4 regions of the Neorhizobium sp. S3-V5DH genome follow, and region 1 is predicted to be linked to each of the others. Evidence: predicted binding sites of a transcription regulator. Region 1 holds the regulator's gene; each other region holds the start of a gene.
What was found. The regulator PhoB, encoded in region 1, activates phosphate uptake and scavenging genes when phosphate is short. The targets are predictions, from matches to a motif close to TGTCATNNANCTGTCAT.
Positions count from the first base shown of each region.

Region 2: a site for PhoB is predicted at 3,329-3,345, ahead of EDE09_RS25270 (DUF465 domain-containing protein). Genes of this name have one in related genera too.
Region 3: a site for PhoB is predicted at 2,084-2,100, ahead of EDE09_RS05700 (glycerophosphodiester phosphodiesterase family protein). Genes of this name have one in related genera too.
Region 4: a site for PhoB is predicted at 1,296-1,312, ahead of EDE09_RS04755 (DUF1045 domain-containing protein). Genes of this name have one in related genera too.

Region 1 covers NZ_SMCL01000001.1:173,322-179,260, forward strand. The annotation lists gene EDE09_RS00880 (substrate-binding domain-containing protein) at 1-150, shown strand, start outside; gene pstC (phosphate ABC transporter permease subunit PstC) at 334-1,818, shown strand; gene pstA (phosphate ABC transporter permease PstA) at 1,815-3,134, shown strand; gene pstB (phosphate ABC transporter ATP-binding protein PstB) at 3,150-3,965, shown strand; gene phoU (phosphate signaling complex protein PhoU) at 4,011-4,724, shown strand; gene phoB (phosphate regulon transcriptional regulator PhoB) at 4,751-5,434, shown strand; gene EDE09_RS00910 (DUF6766 family protein) at 5,461-5,939, opposite strand, start outside.
Region 2 covers NZ_SMCL01000028.1:8,330-14,268, reverse strand. The annotation lists gene EDE09_RS25300 (alpha/beta hydrolase) at 1-427, opposite strand, end outside; gene EDE09_RS25295 (hypothetical protein) at 441-1,040, opposite strand; gene ykgO (type B 50S ribosomal protein L36) at 1,139-1,264, opposite strand; gene EDE09_RS25285 (5-(carboxyamino)imidazole ribonucleotide synthase) at 1,391-2,461, opposite strand; gene purE (5-(carboxyamino)imidazole ribonucleotide mutase) at 2,458-2,955, opposite strand; gene EDE09_RS25275 (DUF465 domain-containing protein) at 2,968-3,171, opposite strand; gene EDE09_RS25270 (DUF465 domain-containing protein) at 3,408-3,584, shown strand; gene EDE09_RS25265 (metalloregulator ArsR/SmtB family transcription factor) at 3,705-3,965, opposite strand; gene EDE09_RS25260 (sulfite exporter TauE/SafE family protein) at 4,059-4,829, opposite strand; gene EDE09_RS25255 (thiamine phosphate synthase) at 4,943-5,596, shown strand; gene EDE09_RS25250 (tetratricopeptide repeat protein) at 5,606-5,939, shown strand, end outside.
Region 3 covers NZ_SMCL01000002.1:443,699-449,637, reverse strand. The annotation lists gene EDE09_RS05710 (amidase) at 1-707, opposite strand, end outside; gene EDE09_RS05705 (hypothetical protein) at 871-1,158, shown strand; gene EDE09_RS05700 (glycerophosphodiester phosphodiesterase family protein) at 1,165-2,019, opposite strand; gene EDE09_RS05695 (DUF983 domain-containing protein) at 2,267-2,689, shown strand; gene EDE09_RS05690 (hypothetical protein) at 2,785-3,033, shown strand; gene EDE09_RS05685 (SDR family oxidoreductase) at 3,167-4,024, shown strand; gene EDE09_RS05680 (hypothetical protein) at 4,083-4,367, opposite strand; gene EDE09_RS05675 (NAD(P)/FAD-dependent oxidoreductase) at 4,364-5,701, opposite strand.
Region 4 covers NZ_SMCL01000002.1:249,799-255,737, reverse strand. The annotation lists gene mnmD (tRNA (5-methylaminomethyl-2-thiouridine)(34)-methyltransferase MnmD) at 1-66, opposite strand, end outside; gene EDE09_RS04760 (FAD-binding oxidoreductase) at 65-1,273, shown strand; gene EDE09_RS04755 (DUF1045 domain-containing protein) at 1,400-2,107, shown strand; gene EDE09_RS04750 (AraC family transcriptional regulator) at 2,167-3,024, shown strand; gene EDE09_RS04745 (AzlC family ABC transporter permease) at 3,103-3,840, shown strand; gene EDE09_RS04740 (AzlD domain-containing protein) at 3,837-4,139, shown strand; gene puuE (allantoinase PuuE) at 4,209-5,135, shown strand; gene uraD (2-oxo-4-hydroxy-4-carboxy-5-ureidoimidazoline decarboxylase) at 5,132-5,629, shown strand; gene EDE09_RS04725 (nucleotidyltransferase domain-containing protein) at 5,695-5,939, shown strand, end outside.

The DNA.
Region 1 (5,939 bases):
ATCCCGGGCCTGAAGGAATATGTGGAATACTTCATCTCCGACGACATGGTCGGTCCTGAAGGCCCGCTGGCCGAATACGGTCTCGTAGCTGCTCCGGACGATCAGCGCGAACAGGTCCGCAAGGACTTTGCCGCCGGCAAGACGATGTAATACCAAAGGCCGGCGCCGCTTCGCGGTGCCGGCCACTTTTCTGTCGGAGGTTGGGTGCCCGGCCGGCAAGTGAGTTTGTTGCTGAGATTGTTGCGCTTGCGCGACCGCGAATGCGATCGGCTCCGATGAACGGAGCTGGGCGGTGATGGATTGCCGCCGAAGGCGGTACGCCGGGGGATTTTGATGAGTACATCATTGATATTGTTGATTGTGGCGATAGTCGGCCTCGCCGGTTACGGGATCGGCGCACGGCGTTCGCTGGCCATCGCCGGAGGGCTTTCTTCGAAGCTTCATTCGAGGCCCGGTTATTATGGGTCTTTCGTGGCCGTATGTGCCATCGTTCCAGCCGTTTTTATCCTTTTTGTCTGGCTGGTTGCCAGCCCGGCCGTTATCAGTTCCTCGATACGCGGGTCCTTTCCCGAAGAGGTGAAGGCGCAATCCGAAGCAGAGCAGGGACTGGCATTCGGAATGATCACGTCGATCGCCCGCGGTATGAACGTCCTGAGCCTGGAGGAGATCGACCGGATCGGCAGCAATCCTGTCGAGCTTCGCTCGGCACTCGGCGCCAAGGGTGTTCCGCTTGCTGGCGATCCGCAGCCCTATATGATCGAGGCCGCCGGAAACCTGAACACCATGACCTATGCCAGCCGGCTGGCGATGACTGCCGTCGTGGTGGTGTTTTCCGTGCTTGGTGCAGGTCTCGCCTATCGCAGGATCGCGCCGCGTTTCCGTGCCCGCAACCGGGTGGAAAAGGTGATCCTTGTCAGTCTGGTCGTTGCATCCTCCATCGCGATCCTGACAACCGTAGGTATCGTTTTGTCCATGCTGACGGAAGCGACGCGCTTCTTTACGCATGTACCGGCGTGGGAGTTCTTCTTCGGCACCGTCTGGGATCCGCGTTTCGCGGCGGCCGGCTCCGGGGGTTCGGAGGGCCAGTTCGGGCTGATCCCGCTCCTGCTCGGCACCCTCTATATCGGCTTCGTTGCTATGCTTTTTGCCGTGCCGATCGGTCTCTTCTCTGCGATCTACATGGCTGAATATGCGTCGCCGCACGTCCGGTCGACCGCCAAGCCGCTGCTGGAGGTCCTCGCCGGCATCCCGACCATCGTCTACGGCTTTTTTGCCCTGACGACGGTTGGCCCCTTTCTCAGGGACCTGTCCTCGCAGCTGAACGGGCTGGTAACCGGTGACTATTCGAACTTCATTCAGGCACAGAGCGTTCTGACCGCCGGCTTCGTCATGGGCATCATGCTGATCCCATACGTCTCGTCGCTGTCGGATGACATCATTACTGCCGTACCCCGCGCCCTGCGTGACGGGTCTCTCGGGCTCGGCGCCACCCGGTCGGAAACCATCAAACGTGTCATCCTGCCGGCGGCACTGCCCGGTATCGTCGGCGCATTGCTGATGACCGCCTCGCGTGCGGTCGGCGAAACCATGATCGTGGTTCTTGCCGCCGGCGTTGCCGCCCGCATCCAGCTCAATCCCTTCGAGCCGATGACGACGGTGACCGTCAAGATCGTAAACCAGTTGACGGGCGACCTCGAATTCACGTCGCCGCAGACGCTGGTGGCCTTCGCACTCGGTATCACGCTCTTTGCCATCACGCTTTGCCTCAACATCTATGCACTTTACATCGTGCGCAAATATCGGGAGCAGTACGAATGACCGATGTGGTTTCTCCCGTCTCAGGTATTCCCAAGACCAAGGCCGGTCGCAGGGATATCGGCATCAAGCGCCGCTACGCCGCCGAGCGTCGCTTCAGGGCCTATGGTGTCGCCGCTCTTTCCTTTGGCATCATCTTTCTGATGCTTCTCCTGTGGTCGGTGGTCTCAAAGGGCTACACTGCCTTCCAGCAGACGATGATCACCATACCGATCGAATTCTCCGAGCAGACCATCGACCCGCAGAACGAACGTGCCGCAAATCCCCAGAAGCTGATGACCGCGAACTATCCGGTCGTCGCCCGCAATGCACTTGCCAAGACGCTCGGCGTCAGCGTCGATGACCGTGTGAAGATCCGTGCTGTCGGGCAGTTGTTGTCTGACGGCGTGCGTACCCAGCTTCGCGACATGGTCGTCGCCAACCCGGCGATCATCGGAACAACTCAGAACGTCGCCTTGCTTGCTGCCGGTGATATTGATTCTGCCTTCAAGGGCCAGATCAATCTCTCCGTTGCCGAAGGGAACCGCAAGATTTCGGACCAGCAGGTGACCTGGATGAACCAGCTCGCAGAAAGCGGCGTGCTCGCCAAGCACTTCAATACGGGGATCTTCGTCAACGGCGCGTCAAGCCGGCCGGAAGCTGCAGGCGTCGGCGTCGCGCTGATAGGCTCGTTCTACATGATGCTGATCGTTCTGGTCCTGTCGCTGCCGATCGGTGTTGCTGCTTCGATATATCTTGAGGAATTTGCACCGAAGAACAAGTTCACGGACCTGATCGAGGTGAACATCAACAATCTCGCGGCGGTCCCCTCTATCGTTTACGGATTGCTGGGACTGGCTGTGTTTATCAACTTCATGGGCCTGCCCCGCTCCGCGTCTCTCGTCGGCGGCCTGGTGCTGACCCTCATGACCCTGCCGACGATCATTATCGCCACGCGAGCCGCTTTGAAGGCGGTGCCGCCGTCGATCCGGGCAGCCGCCCTTGGTCTCGGGGCGTCGAAGATGCAGACGATCTTCCACCACGTCCTCCCCCTCGCCATGCCTGGTATCCTGACCGGCACCATCATCGGACTTGCTCACGCACTCGGAGAGACGGCGCCGTTGCTCCTGATCGGCATGGTGGCATTCGTGGCCAACTATCCGGCGACGCCGCTCGATCCTTCAACGGCATTGCCGGTCCAGATCTACATGTGGGCGAATGAGGCCGAACGTGCGTTCGTCGAACGTACCTCTGGAGCGATCATCATTCTGCTCCTGTTCCTCATCGTAATGAATGTTGGCGCAATTCTCTTGCGGCGACGCTTTGAGCGGCGCTGGTAAAAGGAGTAGGACACGATGAACATGATGTCAGAAGCAGCAGTTGAAAAGGCGCTGGATCAGAAGATGAACGATTCTTCCTACAAGATGATCGGCAAGGACGTGTCGGTCTATTACGGCGAAAAGAGAGCGCTTTTCGACGTCAACCTGAACGTCCGGGAAAACACGGTGACTGCCCTCATCGGTCCTTCCGGTTGCGGCAAGTCCACTTTTCTGCGCTGCCTCAACCGCATGAACGATACGATCGAGAACTGCCGCGTCACGGGCAGGATCACACTCGATGCCGACGATATCTATGATCAGAATATCGATGTCGTTGAATTGCGCGCCCGCGTCGGCATGGTTTTCCAGAAGCCGAACCCATTTCCGAAGTCGATCTACGAAAACATTTCCTACGGCCCACGTATCCACGGTCTGGCCAGAAACAAGGCCGACATGGATCAGATCGTCGAAGCCAGCCTCCAGCGGGCCGGCCTCTGGACCGAGGTGAAGGATCGCCTGCACGAATCCGGCACCGGCCTCTCCGGTGGTCAGCAGCAGCGTCTCTGCATTGCCCGCGCGGTGGCAGTGTCGCCGGAAGTGATCCTGATGGATGAACCCTGCTCGGCGCTCGATCCTATTGCAACCGCCAAGGTCGAGGAGCTGATCCACGAACTCCGGGCCAACTATACGATCGTCATCGTGACGCATTCGATGCAGCAGGCGGCTCGCGTGTCGCAGCGCACTGCCATGTTCCATCTGGGTCAGCTTGTCGAAGAAAACGACACAGACAAGATGTTCACCAATCCGGACGACCAGCGCACTCAAGATTACATCATGGGCCGTTTCGGCTGATCTGCCGACTGCGCCGCCCGACAACCCAATATCGAGGACTAGACGATGGCATCGACCCATATCCTGTCGGCCTATGATGACGAACTGAAATATTTGAGCCGCCGTATCTCCGAGATGGGCGGTCTTGCTGAGCAGATGTGCGCGGATGCTGTGCGCGCCCTGGTGAATTCGGACTCGGCTTTGGCTCAGAAGGTCATATCGGATGATGTGATCCTCGATCATGCTGAGCGGGAGATTCAGGACAAAGCTATCGTCACGATCGCCAGACGCCAGCCCATGGCTGCCGATCTGCGCGAGATCGTCGGCACGCTGCGCATAGCAGCCGATCTCGAACGCGTCGGCGATCTGGGCAAGAACACCGCCAAGCGTGTCATCGCGGTGCAGGGCACGGGCGTGCCCCGCAAGCTTGCACGCGGCATCGAGCACCTTTCCGATCTGGCGCTGGTACAGCTCAAGGAAGTGCTGGACGTCTATGCCAGCCGCTCGGCGGAAAAGGCCGAAGCGATCCGCATCCGCGACGAAGAGATCGACGCGATGTACACCTCGCTGTTCCGGGAACTCCTCACCTATATGATGGAAGATCCGCGCAACATCACCACCTGCACGCATCTTCTCTTCTGCGCCAAGAACATCGAGCGCATCGGCGACCACGCCACCAACATCGCCGAGACGATCTACTACATGACGACGGGCGCCCAGCCGGAGGGCGAGCGCCCGAAGGACGATACATCGAATACGCTTGGCGCGATCACCGAATGACGGAATGCTGATGGAGCAGAGCTGAGATGCTGCCAAAAATTGCTGTGGTGGAAGACGAGGAAGCGCTGAGCGTGCTTCTTCGCTACAACCTGGAAGCTGAAGGGTATGAGGTCGAGACGATCCTGCGCGGCGACGAAGCTGAAATCAGGCTTCAGGAACGCACTCCGGATCTCCTGATCCTCGACTGGATGCTGCCGGGCGTCTCAGGCATCGAGCTTTGCCGCCGTTTGCGCATGCGCTCGGAGACCGAGCGCCTGCCGATCATCATGCTGACGGCCCGCGGCGAGGAAAGCGAACGCGTTCGCGGTCTCGCAACGGGTGCGGACGACTATGTGGTGAAGCCGTTTTCGACGCCGGAACTCATGGCGCGCGTCAGGGCCATGTTGCGGCGTGCCCGGCCGGAAGTCTTGTCCAGCGTGCTGCGTTGCGGCGATATCGAGCTCGATCGCGAGACCCATCGCGTGCATCGCAAGAGCCGCGAGGTTCGCCTGGGCCCGACCGAATTCCGCCTGCTGGAGTTCCTGATGGCCTCGCCAGGCCGGGTTTTTTCTCGCTCGCAGCTTCTCGACGGCGTCTGGGGTCATGATATCTATGTGGACGAACGCACGGTCGATGTGCATGTCGGTCGTCTGCGCAAGGCGCTCAACTTCTCCAACATGCAGGATGTCATCCGCACCGTTCGCGGCGCCGGTTATTCGATGGAGTCCTGACGGGCGGCGTTGCTGATCGGGCTTGTTTAACCGGTCTTGCTGATCGGGTCGGCCACGGCCTTGGATTCCGGTGACCCCTTGAAGCGCAGGAAGATCGACAGAACCACCAGCACCGCAGTCGAGAGGAATTCGGATTGCCAGTTCTGGAAGGATTCAAACCAGAATTGCGCGTCTCCCAGATATTGCCAGAAAGGCATTGTCGGCTGCCCGTGCATGGCGGCTTCCACATTGGCAGCCTCGAAGCTGTAGCGAAGATGCAGCACGAATGTGAGCAGGAACAGCAGGCCGAGCGCGATCCCGAGCGAATAGGAATAGAGGCCGCGAATGAAGGAGCCCGCCTTTACCGGCCATGGCGCCTCGGGATCGGGTAGATGCTTCCGCGGATCTTCATCCTGCGGGTTGGGTTGATCCGGATCCTTCGATTCCGCCGAGCCCTTTTGATAGAGCATCGCCGTCAGCATAACATAGGCGGACATCTGCAGAAATTCGCTCTCCCAGTTCTCGA
Region 2 (5,939 bases), on a different contig from region 1:
CAAAGCTTGCGGCGATCGCTCCGCCGAACGAATGGCCGGCGATGATCGCGCTCTGGATGCCGCGCTTTTCCATCAATCGGGCGATCGCGGCGGCCTGACCATCGGGAAAGTCGTTTTCCGGGCCGCCGCGTTCGGAATAACCATGTCCGGGCCGGTCGATGAACAGCATCTCCGCGCGGCCTTCCAGCGCTTTTCGGAAGGCGATCTCCTGATCGCGCAGATTGCCGCTGGCGCCGTGGATGAAGACGATGGCCGGCAGATCGGCGCCGGATGGTCCGGGTATATGCAGCGAATTCATACGGAAGCCGCCGACGTCGATCAGTTCGCCGGCATTCGGGAATTGGGCCTCGATCACCTTCGCTTTCCAGGCGGTGAAACCGAAAGCGGAAGCGACGATGCCGATGAGAGCGAGGAGCGGGATCAGCATGGGAGGAGGGAGGTCAGGTCCGGTTTCCGGCGATCTTTTCTGAAAGCTTCGTCACTGCTTCCTGCGCCTCTCGATCTGCCGGATAGATGGCGAGATAATCTTCCCATGCCTTGAGCGCCAGTTCGTCCTTGTCGGCTTCCATGAGAATGCCGGCCATTCCGGCGAGCGCCCCGAAATGACGGGGCTCGCGCTTCAGGACTTCGGCAATGTCGGCCATCGCCTTGCGGGCATTGCCCATGGTGTAGTGCAAGGTGGCCCGCCGGTTCCAGCCCTCGGGATAGGCTGGGTCAAGCAGCGTTACCCGGTCGAGGAAATCGAGGGCCGCGGCGTTGCGCTTCTCCTTGATCGCGTCTGCCGACCACTGCATCAGCAGGTTGACCGTGGCGCTGCCCGAATCGCTCATGTCCGAGGCGATCTGGCTAGCGATCCCGCGCGCCTTATCCGGGTCGCGTTCGCGCCTCAGCGCATCAAAGAGAGGATCGAGGGAATTGGCCGGTCTTGCCGCCGAAGCAGGCATAGTCGACGGCGCGGTTGGCGCGGGCGTCTGCGCAATCGCAGGCGAGGCGATGAGGGCCGAGGCCAGAATCAGGGAGTTCAAACGAAAATAGCGCATGCGGATAAGGTAATCCGCATGCGCCGAAGGTCAAACCCGATTTGCCGGTCTGTCGACAATTTGATCGGCCGGCAGATGCCGAAGCCGAAAAAATCGTATCAGCCCTGACGAGCCTTGAAGCGCGGGTTCTGCTTGTTGATGATGTAAATGCGGCCCTTGCGGCGAACCAGACGGTTATCGCGGTGACGAGCCTTCAGCGCCTTGAGCGAGTTCTTGATCTTCATTGTACTGATCCAGCAGTCTGTGGGCCGTTAAGCCGCTTGTCCTTATCAATCAAAAGCGCGCCGCCTTTTTCTTGGAGGGGCGCGCTCTCAAGTTGGCCGTGCAGATAACCCGAGCTATTGCCTATGTCAACCTTGTGACGACGTTTTAAGCTCCGTTACATGGCCCATTTTCCTGCCTGGCCGGGATTCCGTCTTGCCGTAGAGGTGGACGAACACGTCCTTTTTCTTCAGCCAGCCGGGAAGGTCGAGAATATCGTCGCCGATCAGATTGGTCATAACGCAGTCCGAATGGCGGTGCGGATTGCCGAGCGGCAGACCTGCAACGGCGCGGATGTGCTGCTCGAACTGCGAGACGATGCAGGCCGCTTCCGTCCAGTGGCCGGAATTGTGGACGCGGGGCGCGATTTCGTTGGCGATCAGCACACCATCGGCGAGAACGAAGAATTCCATGCCGATGACGCCGACGTAATCAAGCGCGGCGAGCAGCTTTTCTGCAGATTCCCGGGCGACGCTTGCCGTTTCACCGGAAATGCGGGCGGGTAGGGTAGAGGTGTGAAGAATGCCATTGCGGTGGACGTTCTCAGCCGGATCGTAGCATGAGACCGTGCCGTCGCCGGAGCGTGCGGCGATGATCGATATCTCACGATCGAAGGGCACGAAGCTTTCGAGAATCAGCGGTACGCTACCCAGCGCCTCGAAGGCGCCGGCCGGGTCGTCTTCAGGCGAACGGAAGACGCGCTGGCCCTTGCCGTCATAACCGAGCCTGCGGGTTTTCAGGACGCCCTTTCCGCCAAAATCCGCAAGGGCCGCTTCGAGATCCTCCTGGCTGTCGACGGCATGGAAACGGGCGGTTTCGATGCCGCAGCCATTGAGGAAGCGTTTCTCGGTGAGGCGGTCCTGGGCGACTTCGAGCGCCTTTGCCGGCGGATGGACGGGCACGGAACGCTGCAGCGCTTCGGCGGCCGAAACGGGCACGTTTTCGAACTCGTAGGTGACGACGTCGCAGCGAGCGGCGAGCTCGGCCAGGGCAGCAGGATCGTCGTAGGCCGCTGTGATCTGCGTGTTCGCGACCTGGGCGGCGGGACAGTCTTCCTGCGGCTCCAGGATGATGGTGCGGAAGTTCAGCCGGGCTGCGGCCATGGCAAGCATGCGGCCAAGCTGTCCGCCGCCGATGATGCCGATCGTGCGGACGGTCATGGAGCCTCGTCTATCGGGTAGTCAGCGACTGCGGTGGACTGGCGGGCGCGCCATTCGTCCAGCCGGTCGGCAATATCGGCGTCGTTGAGGGCAAGCACGGCGGCAGCCAGCAGCGCGGCATTGATGGCGCCGGCCCTGCCGATCGCAAGCGTTCCGACTGGGATGCCGGCCGGCATCTGGACGATCGAGAGCAGGCTGTCCTGGCCGGAAAGCGCCTTCGACTGCACGGGCACGCCGAAAACCGGCAGCGGCGTCATGGCGGCGGTCATGCCGGGAAGATGTGCGGCGCCGCCGGCGCCGGCAATGATGACCTGAAAACCTTCGGCGCGGGCGCCCTTGGCAAATGCCATCATTCGCTCCGGCGTGCGGTGTGCGGAAATGATGCGGGCCTCGTAGCCGATATCCAGCGCGTCCAGCGTGTCGGCGGCATTTTTCATGGTTTCCCAGTCGGACTGGCTACCCATGATTATGGCGACGGCAGGTCTTTCAGCCATGTCGGAAGCCCCTCAAGCGATGATGTCGGGAATGATCTGATCTTCGAGCTGGCTCATCTTGTCCTTCAATGCCAGCTTCTTCTTCTTCATGCGCTGGATCCTCAGGGCATCGCAGCCGACCTCGATCATGGCGTTGATGGCGGCGTCATAATCCTCGTGCTCCTGACGGAGTTTCGCGAGCGCCAGCCGGATATCCGCCTGTTCCTGATCAGCCATATTACGGTCCCCATTCTCCATGCCCGGCTATTCTTGAGCGGTTGCCGGCAATGTCCGCAAGCCTCTACCATCAAACCACGTTAACTGGAAGTTAGCCGATGCCACGAATTTGCCCACGAGAAACCACGATTTCTCCTTCGACAAACCAGACCGATCGTGTCACACTTCTGTCGCAAACCTGAAGCCTCGGCAGAAGGGAATGTCGGGGCAGGTTGACCAAGGAAGGAACATGCCACATGACCGTCCAGGCTCATATCGCATCGCTTGAAAGGAAGCACGGTGATCTGGAAGAGGAGCTCCAGTCCATTCTGGCGTCGCCCTCTGCAGACGACCGGGAAATTGCCGAGCTCAAGCGCCGCAAGCTGCGTCTCAAAGACGAAATGCAGCGCCTTAAGGCCTCTACGCGTCACTAGTTCTCTAAAGGAGAAGAACGCCGCGCGCCTCAGGTTCATCATCAGTACGAGGCAACATTAAAAGCGGCACCAAAACCCAATCCAGAAATATGAAAATGCAGTTCTGGTCGTGGTAGGAGATCACGACCAGAACTGATCGAGCCAAAGATTGAGCCTGTCGAAGCCCTTGCTGTTGACGGCATAGATGCGCCGCGTGCCTTCTGCGGTGACCGTCACCAAATTACTTTCAAGCAAAGCTTTCAGATGCTGGGAGACCGCCGGCCGACTTATCGGCAGGCCTTGGGCGAGTTCGTTGACGGTTCTCGGCGAACGCCGCAGTTCCTCCAGCAGATAACGCCGGTTGGGATCAGCTATGGCTGCGAAGGGATCAACTGTCGTCATGGCGCAAACTTACGGTAATCCGGCCGTAACGGCAAGATTTATTGTGCGTTGCAGCAAGGTCGAGAAATTTATTCCCTTGTCCGAAACCACGCTTCAGATGGGCAATCCATCCCAGAGCAGCTTCAGCCCAGCTAGAAAGGCGAGGCCGTAGGTCATGGGATAGAAGAACTCTGCCTTCAGATGCTTGACGATCGTCGCACCCAATATCGTCGCTATCAGCGCCACCGGCAGCAGCGTCGCCGAGATTGTCAGGTTCTCCCGGTCAAGGGCGCCGAGGAAGAAATAGGGGATCACCTTCACGGCATTGACGATCGCGAAAAACCGGATGCTGGCGCCGGTGTAGGATCGCGGGTTGAGCCGCATCGGCAGGACATAGATCTGGAATGGCGGGCCGCCCGCATGGGCGACAAAGCTCGCATAACCTGAAAGCGCGCCCCAGAACGTCGCGGCGACCGGGCGGTGCGGCAGAGGATCTGCGGGCCTGCTGGAGTGCGGCCCATAGACCTGCCAGAAGTAACGGACGGTAAAAAGAATGGTGGCTATGGCGATCACCAGGCGCAGCGCATCGTCCGAGACATAGGCCGATGTCGCCCAGCCGAGCGCGATGCCGATGATGCCGCCCGGGAGGATCATCAAAAGCGTCGTCGGGTCGTTATACTTCCGCCACGACCACAGCGCGACGATATCCATGAGAATCAGGATCGGCAGGAAGATCGCCGCCGCCTTGACCGGATCCACGGCCATGGACATGAGAGGCACGCCCATCAGGCCGATCGCGCCTCCGATTCCCCCTTTCGAAAGGCCGACAAGCAAAACGGCAGGCACCGCAAAGGTAAAAAAGGTCAGGCTGAGGGTGTCGGGCATGAAGCTTTCGGAGGGGAGAGGCGGTTGATCCTTCAATCGGTCCGGTCTATCGAATTTGCAGACAGAAAACGAGTGCGGATTTCACTGAGCCGAATCCGCGAACAGGATTTGAGATGACCCAACCGGAAGACCGCTGCCGCCTCGTGCTGATCTTGCCGGAGAGCGATGATACCGCCGGACAGGCGCGACAGCTCGAAGACGCGCTTGCAGGGGGGGATGTCGCATCGGTGATCATACCCCAATACGGTCTCGACGATCAGGCCTTTCAGAAGCGCGCCGAGCTTATGGTGCCGATCGTTCAGGGGGCAGGCGCGGCGGCGCTGATTGCCGGCGACAGCCGCGTGGCGGGCCGGGTCAAGGCGGACGGATTGCATATGAACGGCACATTGACGGAGCTTGACGAAGCGATCGAGAAGTTCGTGCCCAAGATGATCGTCGGCACGGGCGGGGCTGCCGACCGGCACCAGGCGCTCGAAATCGGCGAACGCCGCCCGGACTACATCTTTTTCGGCAAGCTCGACGGCGACATCAAACCGGAGGCGCATCCGAAGAACCTCGCGCTTGGCGAATGGTGGGCCTCCATGGTGGAAATTCCCTGCATCGTCATGGGCGGCAGCGATCCCTCATCTGTGCTTGCTGTTGCCGAGACAGGCGCGGAATTCGTCGCCCTGCATAAGGCGGTGTTTTCTTCCGAAAAAGCAGCAAAAGCTGTCGTCGCCGAGGTCAACGCAATCCTGGACGAAAAAGCGCCACGGTTTGAGGCTTGATGCTCCGCCATGGCATCGAACCGATTTTTCCGCGTGATTCTGAACGGGCTGCTTGCGAGCGTCTTCGCATCGGCGACGATGACCGAGTTGGCCATGGCACAGGATATGAGGCCGGTAACCCGGCCAGTCGATCCCGGCACGCAGCCGATGAAGAAAGATCGGGTGGAGACACAGCCGGTACCCGATGCATCGAGAGATACGGCCGAACCGGAGGGGCAGGCGGTTGGCATCGTTCCCTCCGGCGGCGTCGCACTCTACCAACGCATGGGCGCGGCTCTGCCACCCGCCCCACCTGAAAGACCCTATGCAGGTGCCATCGACGAGGCTTACGGCGCTTATCAGC
Region 3 (5,939 bases), on a different contig from region 1:
CCGCGCATTGCCGCGTCTATCCAGACCGCATCCTGCACCGTGCGGCAGAGAGGACCAAGCGAGTCGAGGCTTTTCGCGAGAGGGTAGACGCCCTGCATGAGATGGCGGCCGCGGGTCGCCTTGTAGCCGACGACGCCGTTCAGGGCTGACGGAATGCGGACCGAGCCGCCGGTGTCGGTGCCCATCGCGACAGGCACGAGCCCTGCGGCGACCGCAACGCCCGCAGCGGAGGAGGAACCACCCGGAATCCGCGGCCCATCCTTGCTGCGCGGATTATGCGGCGTGCCGTAGTGCGGGTTGATGCCGATGCCGGAGAAGGCGAATTCGCTCATGTTGGTGCGGCCGATGGCAACCATTCCGGCCTGCTTGAGAAGATCCACCACGGCGGCGTCATTCTTGGCCGGTTCGGCAGCCTTCAGCACCCTGGAACCGGCCGTGGTCGGCAGGCCCTCGATGTCGAACAGGTCCTTCCACGCGATCGGGATACCGTCAAGGAGGCCAAGCGAACGGCCCTGCTTGAGGCGCTTCGAGGATGCCGAGGCTTCGGCCAAAGCCCGATCCTTGAAAAGTGTGATGAAAACCGCCTTGTCCGGATAGGCTTCGATGCCGGCGAATACCGTTTCGGTCACTTCGACCGGGTCGGCCGCGCCCGTCTGGATAAGCGCGGAGAGTTCGGCGATCGACATGGCTCCAAAAGACTTCGTCACGGCAGCTATTCCCCTCTTTCACTCCTGGCGGTTCACAGGTGTAGCCGATATTTTCCCGATGGACAGGAGATTTGTTGCGTCGCAACGGCGCAAAGGAACTTCAAGCGGCTAAAAGCAGTTCAGCGAGTCCCCGCTCAAACGGGAACAATCAGAGGATCGTCCCATGAAGAACATCGTCGCCATTGCCGGTCTTGCCGTTATGCTGGCCGGCTGCAGCACGGCTACAGGCAGCTTCAATACTGGTGGCGGGCTGGAGCCCATCCCCGGCAGCATCACCTATGGTGGCCAGCCGCGCACCCGATTGAAAAAGGCGCCCGTCGGCAGTCTCGTGCCGCATACGTTCCGCAATTCCTTCGGCCAACGGGTGGATGAGGAATATATCATCCAGCCGGACCGCAGCCTGAAGCTGGTCAGCCGCCGGGTCTATCGGGGGCCGTTCTGGGACGATTGACAGATATCAGTCGGAGATCCTCGCCCAGGCCCGTTCGGTAGCAGGCGCCTCGTCGGTGGTGATCTGATCCGGTTTCAACGCCATCAAAGTCCTGAAGGCGTGGGCTTCGGTTTCGCTGAAGCCTGTTTCGGGGTTCTTGAGGTTGAAGGTCCAGGCATCGACCAGCTTGCCGGCATCGTGGCAGAGGGCGATCAGGTCGAGCCCGTCGCGGGCGGCCTGCAACAGGAGTTCCCAGGCAAGATAGATGGTGTCCGGCTCGGTCGGCCCGGCGAGATCGGAGCGAAGGTCTGTTTCCACAGCCTTGAGGCCCTGATGCCGATAAATCTCGACGAGCTTGTCGGTGGGGTCGATGCCGCGCTTGAGATCCGGCAGCCTTTCCTTCACTGCAAGGATGAGGTCGAGATCGGCGCCGCTGACGATGATCGAGGAACCGGCACCGGCGAAATGGTGGGCGAGATGATCGAGGCCTCGGTCGCCGATTACCGCCAGTTCATCCTTCATGTCGAATTGCAGCAGCGCGTCAGGATGCGCCGCTTCGAGCATGGTTGCCAGATCCTCGCTAAGGATCGGCGGGGTGCCGGCTTTTTTCATCCGCAGACGTCTGATGTCCTGCGCGGAAGCTTGGCGGACGAGGCCGCTGCCGTCCGTCTCGCCCTCCAGTTCCCCGTCGTGCAGCACAACGAAGCCGCCGTCGGCGCGGACCCTGAGGTCGAGTTCGGTCGAGGCGCCCAGGCGGAACCCATCCGCCATCACGCTGGCGGAAAATAGCGGATCGCTCATGCTGCGGCGCAGGCGATGCCATTTGAGACGTGTGAAATGATCGCGATAGGCGATGCCCAGGCCTGAATATTCGGATGTCATACCGGTCCGCAAAGGTGAGAGGCGATTCGGGAAGAGCCCCAGACTATGCTCTTCTGTTTCCCCTGCCACAGATCGATGACAGAATTCTGAACACCTCCTGCAATCTTCCATTCGGATTGAAGCCCGCAACAGGCGGCATGATTGGCGGCAGATTGACGCGCAACGGGGGAACATGTTGCGATGGGGGCGGGTTTGGCGGTAATCCCGCAAGGATATAGCCCGCCCTATGTCACGAAAGGCAGATATCATGGCTTATGAAGCGAACTGGGCGCCTCTTTCCCCGTACACCACCGGGATACGCGGCCGCTGCCCGCGCTGCGGCCAGGGCCATCTCTTTAACGGCTTTCTGACTTTGAAGCCGAGCTGCGAGGTCTGCGGCCTCGATTATTCTTTTGCCGATCCTGCCGATGGTCCTGCATTCTTCGTCATCTGCTTCGCCTGCGTGCCGAGCGTCGCGCTGGCGGTGTGGATCGAGGTGATGTTCCAGCCGCCGTTCTGGGTGCACCTGCTGATCTCGCTGCCCGTGCTGTTGATTACCTGCCTGCTGCCCCTCAGGCCGCTCAAGGGCTGGCTGGTCAATAGCCAGTATTTCTACAAGGCGGAGCAGGGAAAGATCGACAGAGGCCCTGGCGGAACTCAGGCGGGCGACCGGCAAAAGGACGGCAGCTGACCGGCAGTTTGCCGAACGGGCTCCATGTGCCGATCGAATTCAGGAACAATTTTCTCCTGAAGCCATTCGAGAGGTTAGAATTCAAGGAGCCCGCAATGACTGATACCGCCGAAATCGAAATGGAAGTTCACCGACGATCATTGGCCGTCGAGGGAGCGCTGCTCGTCCTGATCGACGGTCTCGCCGCGCGCGGCACGATCTCAGCGGACGAGGCGGAGGAGATGCTGCAGATATTGTCGAAGAGTTCGGATTTCTCCGCCACCCGCGCTTCGAGTTCTCTGAGGATCGTCACCCAATTGAAGCGTCTTCGTGGAGGAGATGGTGCGGCGACCCCCGGAGCTTAAGGTGGTGAACTGCAGGAAGGTGCGTTTCGGCGCGCCTTTTTCTTTTTCAGCAAGGTCTTGCTCTAAAGTGGAACATCCCGCTGTGAGGCTAGTTGGAAGATAAAACTTTCCAACGAAAAACACGGAGCTTTCCATGCCCCAGTATCCCACCCCACCTTTTCCCGAGCAGCAGCAGCCGATGCCTGGCTTTACCGGCCGTATGGACCCGGTGCCGGACCACGGCGAACTTTCTTATCGCGGTGCAGGGCGGTTAACGGGGAAAAAGGCGATCATCACCGGCGGCGATAGCGGTATCGGCCGAGCCGTCGCCATTGCTTATGCGCGCGAAGGCGCCGATCTGCTGATCTCGTATCTCGATGAGGACGAGGATGCCAGGGACACCAAACGCCTGGTGGAAGAAGCAGGCCGCAAGGCAGTGCTTATGCCCGGTGACATCAAGACCTCGGCTCATTGCCGCGCCATCATCGACAAGGCCGTCAGCGAACTCGGCGGCATCGACATCCTCGTCAACAATGCGGCGCATCAGGCCACTTTTTCATCGATCGAGGACATTTCGGACGAGGAGTGGGAGCTGACCTTCAAGGTCAATATCCACGCGATGTTCTATCTGACCAAGGCGGCCGTGCCGCATATGAAACCGGGCAGCGCGATTATCAACACCGCGTCGATCAATTCCGACAGCCCGAACCCGTCGCTGCTCGCCTATGCGACCACCAAGGGCGCGATCCAGAATTTCACCGCCGGTCTGGCGCAGCTCCTCGCCGAGAAGGGCATTCGCGCCAATGCCGTTGCGCCCGGTCCGATCTGGACGCCGCTCATTCCGTCGACGATGCCGGAAGACAAGGTGAAAGAATTCGGCAAGCAGGTGCCGATGAAACGACCGGGACAGCCGGCCGAACTTGCCACCACCTATGTAATGCTGGCGGACCCGCTCTCCAGCTACGTCTCCGGCAGCACGATTGCGGTCACCGGCGGCAAGCCGATGATCTGACCGGCTCTCCTCCCCCCCAGAACAACGGCGGCATGTGCGCAGGCCGCCGTTCGGCGTTTCAGGTTCTTCGCCCGATTTCCCTGGCCAGATCATCAAAACAGAAGGATTTGCCTTCTTCATGCGCCTCGTTCGCCAGAAGCAGGAGGCGGATCGGAAAGGCTACTGCCTTCTGATGGGAGCTCGACACGTTGAGCGGCTTGTCGTCGGCCAATACTGCGCGCTCCGTGGCTTGAAGGACATCCTGCAGTTCGGCGTTCGACACGAGCCCCTTGTCGACGAGAAGCCGGTTGACGGCGGCAAGCGCCAGATAGAGGCCTTCAAGCTGAGGGTTGGCAGTGTTCATGTCTCTGTCCTTTGCGTGGAAGACGGCACGAAGGAGGCTGCATTTTCGTCGATCAGCCGTGCTCCGCGCTGGCGGGTCAGGTAGCGCCAGATCCACTGGATGCTGACGAGCAGCCGCTTTTCGAAATTGACCAGCAGATAAACGTGCACCAGCGCCCAAAGAAGCCAGGCGAACCAGCCCTTGAGCGTCCATCTGCCGAAATCGAAGATCGCGGAATTGCGCCCCACGACCGCCGTATTGCCGCGGTTGCGGAAGCGGAACGGTTCGACTGGTTTACCAGCCAGCAAACTGGCGCCTAAAGCCTTGCCGAGATATTCTCCCTCCTGCTTGGCGACCTGGGCGAGTGCGGGCAGCGGTTTGCCGTCTTCAGCAAGTCCGAGGGCCGTGTCGCCGATGGCATAGACATCCGGAAAGCCAGTGACGGAAAGATCGGGCTCGACCGGAATCCGCCCGCCTGCCTTGCCCTCGATGCCAAGCCATCTGCCTGCGGGAGATGCCTTGACGCCGGCTCCCCAGATGACGCAGCCGGTGCGGATACGCATGGAGCCTGCCACCACCTCGTTCTTGCTGATCGCCTCCACCGCTACGCCGGTCATCACCTCGACCCCCATCTTTTCCAGTGCCTGCCGGGCATAGGCCGTGAGATCGTCTGGAAAGGCCGACAGTATCTTGGGGCCTGCCTCGATGAGGATCACCCTCATATGGTCGGGCTCCAGCTTGCGAAAGTCGCGGGTAATCATGAAGTGCCCGAGTTCCGCAATCGCGCCGGCCATCTCGACACCCGTCGGGCCGCCGCCGATGATGACGCTGGTCAGCAGCGCCTTTTTCTCTTCGGGATCGTGGGAAAGTTCTGCTTTCTCGAAAGCAAGCAGCAGGCGCTGGCGGATCAGCCGGGCTTCGTGAATGGTTTTCAGGCCTGGGGCCCAGGCCCGCCAGTCGTCGTGACCGAAATAATTGTATTCCGAACCGGTGGCGATCACGAGCCGATCGTAGGCGACCTCGTTTCCGTCATCGAGCTTCACCGTTTTCGCCGCAGCATCGACGCCGGCCACTTCCGCCAGCATGACCTTGATATTGCGGTAGCGTCCGAGGGTACGGCGGATCGGTTCTGAAATGTCCGCCGGCGACAGGGCGGCCGTGGCGACCTGGTAAAGCAGCGGCTGGAACAGGTTGTGGTTGCGCCGATCGATAACGGTGACATCCACCTCGGTATTGCCGAGCTCACGGGCTGCTGCGAGGCCGCCGAAGCCGGCGCCGACGATGACGACCCTGGGGGGCGGGCGGGAAGAACTCGTGCCGTCCACAATCTCGTTTCGGGAGTTTTTTTCGTCCATTTCCCCACCCGTTGGGCAAAGCTCGCAGCCTCGCACGACGCTCGTTCAACACCCGGAGGAGGCGTTTGTTCCAAGTCCCGTTGCCGGAACCTTTTTACGCCCGCGCCGTTCAAATCCACAACAAGGAAAGGAGAATGCCATGAACAGCATCGTTTGGTTGGTCGGCGCCGTGGTGATTGTGATCGCGGTTTTAAACCTCGTCGGATTCGCTTGATTTAGCTTGATTAATTTTATCTGG
Region 4 (5,939 bases), on a different contig from region 1:
CAGCGGCTGGTCTTCCCGGGCAACACTGTCGGGGGTCGCAAGCTTTTCGAGGTCATCGTCGCTCATGGGACATGCGGATAATCCTGCCGGGTCCAAGGGTCAATCGGATCTTGGCGGTCGATCTCACGATCTTCCGGCAGCTGTCGATCTCGTCATCCTCGGAGGCGGCGTCATGGGCCTCTGGGCGGCGGTCAAGGCAGAGCGCCTCGGTATCAGGACGCTGCTCGTCGATGCGGGCCGGATGGGGCAGGGGGCGAGCGGCGGACTGCTCGGCGCGCTGATGCCGCATATGCCGGACAAATGGAACGAGAAGAAACAGTTCCAGTTCGACGCGCTGCTGTCGCTCGAAGAGGAGGTCGCCGGCATCGAGCAGGCGACCGGCATGACCTGCGGGTACCGCCGTTGCGGTCGGCTGATCCCCTTGCCGAAACCGCATCTCAGAACGATCGCCTTGCGGCACTCGCAGGATGCCGAAATCTGTTGGCATCAGCATGGCCGCCGTTTCCACTGGCATGTCGTCGATCGCGGCGTTCAGGAGGGTTGGCCGGATGCAACCTTTACCGAAGCCGGTCTTGTTCATGACACTTTCGCGGCGCGCGTTTCGCCGCGCGGTCTTACTGCGGCGCTTGTGGCTTTCCTGCGTGCGGCAAGACACGTCCGGATTATCGAGGGGCTTGTCGCCGATCGGGTCGATCCGGAGAAAAACCGTGTGATTTTCGCAGGCGGCGAAAGTACTGCCTTCGGACATTGCATCGTGGCGGCGGGCCACCAGTCCTTCCCGTTGCTGGGGGAAATCTCTCCGCCGCTGCCACGGCCGCTCGGACAGGCAGTGAAGGGCCAGGCGGCATTGCTCAGGGCCGACGTCGATCCGACACTGCCGATCATCTTCCTCAACGGGCTCTATGTCGTCGCCCACGAGGGCGGGCATGTCGCGGTCGGCAGCACCAGCGAGGACGTGTTCGAAGACGCAGCCTCGACGGACGGTCTGCTCGACGATCTGGTCAGCCGCGCTCGCGATCTCGTGCCGGCCCTGAGGGAAGCGCCGGTGATCGAGCGCTGGGCGGGGCTTCGGCCCAAAGCCATCGACCGCGACCCGATGGTCGGGCCGCATCCGGATCACCGCAAGGTGATTGCTCTTACCGGGGGCTTCAAGGTCAGCTTTGGGCTCGCCCACAAGCTCGCCGAAGTAGCACTCCGTACGGTAAACGGCGAGGAAATGCAGCTTCCGGACTCCTTTGCCCTGGAAAGCCACCTGGCCGCTGCCGCGCGCTAAACGCGAATCCTTCCGTCGCCCTCGTCGTTAATCTGTCACGCAAATCACGTACCTCCATTCGTGGGGTCGATGAGCAATACGTAAAATACCGGGGCGGAAAAGAAGGGACGCACGAGAAGGTGATGCATGCGTTATGCCATATATTTCACGCCTCCGGCTTATGATCCGCTGACGCTGGCCGCCGCCCAATGGCTTGGCCGCAACGCCTTTTCCGGCGAGGCCATGGAGCCGCCGGCGATCCGAGGCATCGGCATCCACGACATCGCCTTCAACACCGCGCTACCGCGCCGCTCCGGTTTCCACGCCACGCTGAAGTCGCCCTTCCGGCTTGCACCCGGCGTTACCGAACAGGCACTGCTGCGGCACCTGATGCGATTTGCGGGCGCGCACGATCCGTTTGATCTGCCGAGACTGGAAGTCGTTCGGCTCGGCAATTTCTTCGGCCTTGCACCGGTGCTGCCCTGCGAGACCATGCGGTTTCTCGCTGCCGCCGTCGTGCAGGAGTTCGACGCCTTTCGCGCTCCGCTTTCCGAAGCGGAGCTGGAGCGCTGCGATCCGGGCGACCTGACAGCTCCGCAATTTGCAAACCTGCACCGCTGGGGCCACCCTTACGTGATGGACGAATTCCGCTTCCACATGACCCTCACGGGGCCGCTTTCCGCGATCGACATGCCGCGCTTCGAGCTGGCGTTGCGCGATCACTTCGAACCCTTCCTCAGGAAGCCGGTCGAGGTCGCCAACCTCGCCCTATTCGTCGAGGAGGAGCAGGGCGCACCTCTCCTCGTCCACTCCCTGCATCCCATGGGTCGGGTGGCGTCACGCAAGATCGCCTGAGACCCTCCGGCGTCACTTTTGTTCAAGAAGCCAAGGCGCAAATCTGCTATATCCGCGTGATGGACAATATCTCGCAGGAGCAGGCAGCCGACCACATGCCGCTCGCGGACGCGGAAACCACCCGCTTCTGGCGGGACAGCCGCTTCGGCGGCATGGAGTGCCTGACCGCCACCTTCCTGACCCACGAATTCGCCCCGCATGCCCATGACACATTCAGCATCGGCGCCATCGAGAGTGGTGGCCAGATCGCCACGATCCGCGGCACAAGGGAAGCGTCCGGACCGGGCGACCTCTATCTCATCAACCCGGGCGAGATCCATGATGGAGCGCCCTACGAGGGCGGCTACCGCTACCGCATGATCTATCCGGACCTCTCGCTGCTGCGCGAAATCCTGGAAGACGTCACCGGGAAGCCTTTTCGGGGCATGCCCGCCTTCGGCAGGCAGATACTTCGCGACCAGTCGCTCGCGGATGCTTTCCATGCGGCGCATCGCACCCTCGAGTTGGGGTCCGGCGCGCTGGAGACGAGCCAGGCAATGTTCCTGGTGCTGGACGCCATGTTCCGGCGGCACGGCAGCTCGATCATCGTGCCGACCGATACAGCTGAAAGATCGGCCGTGCATCGGGCGCGCGACTACCTGGTGGAGAATTTCGCCAGCGATGTCGGACTGGAGGAACTTGCCGAAGTGGCGGGCTTGAGCCGTGCCCATCTCATCCGCGCCTTCCGCAAGGAATTTCACATCACGCCGCATTCCTTCCTCACCGACATTCGCATCCGCGAGGCGCGCAAGCGCTTGAGTCGGGGCGGTCCGCCGGCGGAAATCGCGCTCGAATGCGGCTTTGCCGACCAGGCCCATTTCACCCGCCACTTCAAATCGCGAACCGGACTGACCCCCGGGCAGTATCGCGCCCGCTGAACATCTCTTCCCATCGGCGACGGCCGTTGCGGGTCATAGGTGTCACTTTCCTTCAAGACGATAAATTTTCGCCGGCCTATGACCTCTGCTCCAATCGGAGGTTTTGACGTGAAAGAGAATGCAAGACTTGCGGATTTTCTCGGCGGCATGCGGGCGATCGCGCCGCTGATCGCTGCAGTGATCCCGATCGGCCTCGTCTTCGGGGCGGTGGCGGCGACCAAGGGGCTAACCCCGGCCGAAGCCGGGTTGATGAGCACGCTGGTGTTTGCCGGGGGTTCGCAATTCGTGGCAATGGACATCTGGACCCATCCGGCATCCTGGGCGGGCGTCGGCTTCGCCGCATTGCTGGTCAACATCCGCCATGTGCTGATGAGCGCATCGCTCGGCACCAGGATGCAAGGCTTCGGCCCGCGCGAGCGGTATTTCGCGATGCTTTTCCTGGCCGACGAGATCTGGGCGATGGCCGAGTTCCGGGCGAAGGTCGCCCGGCTGACGCCTGCATGGTTTGCCGGCCTGGTGGCACCCTTCTATCTTGCCTGGGTCGTCTCCGGTATCGGCGGGGCGGGGCTTGGCGCATTCCTCGGCGATCCGGTAGTGCTCGGGCTCGATTTTGCCTTTCCCGCGGTCTTCATCGTGCTGGTCATGGGTTTCTGGAAAGGGTCTGAGACCGGCGCCGTCCTGCTGGCAAGCGGTGCTGCCGCTGTCGCTACCCAGCATTTCGTGCCGGGCGTTTGGTACATTGCCGCCGGAGCGGTCGCGGGTCTGCTTACCGCCGTGGTTTCCGGCAACCGCCGCAGCGTGGAGGTGACGTCATGACCGTCGATCTCACGACCCTGCTCGCCATCATTGCCATGGCGGCGGCGACGGCGCTTACCCGCATCAGCGGCCTCATCCTCATTCGCCATGTCTCGCTCGAGGGCAGCCGCCGCAAGGCGATCGAATCGATTCCGCCGGCGGTGCTGATGGCGGTCGTCGCGCCGACGGCATTCGCGACCGGGCCTGCCGAAACAATCGCCTGCGCGGTGACTGCTTTTGCAGCACTTCGCCTCCCGATGCTCGTTTCGGTGGCACTCGGCGTCGTCTCGGTCGCCTCTCTCAGGGCGTTTGGTATCTGAGCCCGCTTTCGGCCTCGACATTGCGCAAAACGGTGGGCTACCGTCGCGGTAAAGTTCGAGGGTGATTTGATGCAGGCACAAGACTATCCGCGCGATCTCATCGGCTACGGCCGCTCCACTCCCGATCCAAAGTGGCCGGGCGGCGCGCATGTCGCCGTTCAGTTCGTGATCAATTACGAGGAGGGCGGCGAGAGTTCCATCCTCGATGGCGACGCTGCTTCCGAATCGCTGCTCTCGGAGATCGTCGGGGCCGCCCCCTGGCCCGGCCAGCGCAACCTCAACATGGAGTCGATCTATGAATACGGCTCTCGCGCCGGCTTCTGGCGGCTCTGGCGCATGTTCACCGAGCTCAAGGTGCAGGCAACCGTCTATGGCGTGACACTTGCCATGGCCCGCAACCCGGAAGCGGTCGCCGCGATGAAGGAGGCGGGCTGGGAAATCGCCAGCCACGGCTATCGCTGGCTGGAATACAAGGATTTTTCCGAGGAGAAGGAACGCGAGCATATCCTTGAGGCGGTGCGCCTTCACACGGAACTCGTCGGCGAGCGGCCCTATGGCATGTACCAGGGCAAACCGTCGGGCAACACGCTTCGGCTGGTGATGGAGGAGGGCGGTTTCCTCTATTCCTCCGATTCCTACGCCGATGATTTGCCCTATTGGGTGCCGGGTCTCGGTGGTAAGCCGTTCCTGATCATTCCCTATACGCTCGAGACCAACGATATGCGGTTTGCGACGCCGCAGGGGTTCAATGCCGGGGATCAGTTCTTCAATTACCTGAAGGATGCCTTCGACGTGCTCTATCAGGAAGGTAAGGAGGGCAGCCCAAAGATGATGTCCGTCGGTCTTCACTGCCGCCTTGTCGGGCGGCCGGGTCGCGCTGCGGCACTGCGGCGCTTCATCGAATATGTGCTCGGCCACGACAAGGTCTGGCTGCCGCGCCGCATCGAGATCGCCCATCATTGGCACCAGCATCACAAGCCGGCAGGCGCGCCATGACTGCGCGGGGAGATTTCATCGCGAAATTCGGCGGCGTTTTCGAGCATTCGCCGTTTATTGCCGAGCGCGCCTACGATGGCGGCCTCGTCTTCGTACCGCTGTCGGCGAAGGGGGTCCATGCCGCGCTGGTCTCGGTTTTCCGCAAGGCGGGCCGCGAGGAGCGGCTGGGTGTGCTGCGCGCCCACCCCGACCTCGCAGGCAGGCTCGCGATCGCCGGAGAATTGACCGAAGACAGTAAAAGGGAGCAGGCGGGTGCGGGGCTCGACCAACTGAGCGCGGAAGAACATGCGCGCTTCACCGAGCTCAACACGGCTTATACGGAAAAATTCGGCTTTCCCTTCATCATCGCGGTCAAGGGCCTCGGCAAGCAAGACATCCTCGCCGCCTTCGAAAAGCGCATCCACAACAGCGTCGAAGAAGAATTCGAAACCGCCGCCGCACAGGTTGAGCGGATCGCGCTGCTGCGGCTGCTTTCGATGCTGCCGGAGGGGTGATGGATGCGGTTCTTTCCTCTAGACCTTGCCTCGCTTATATTGATGACATCAGGAGTGATGCTCTCATGAGACCGTCGGAAGTGTTGGAGAGGAACAGGGAGATTATTCGAGCGATCGTGGCCCGTCGGCAGGTCTTCAACCCGCGTGTCTATGGGTCAGTGCTTTACGGTAGCGACCGTGTGGACAGCGATCTGGACATCTTGGTGGATCCATCGCCGACGACATCGCTCTTTACGCTCGGCGGCCTCCAGGGTGATTTAGAGGAAGCCCTCGGAATTCCGGTAGACGTAAAGGTGCCTGGGGATTTCCC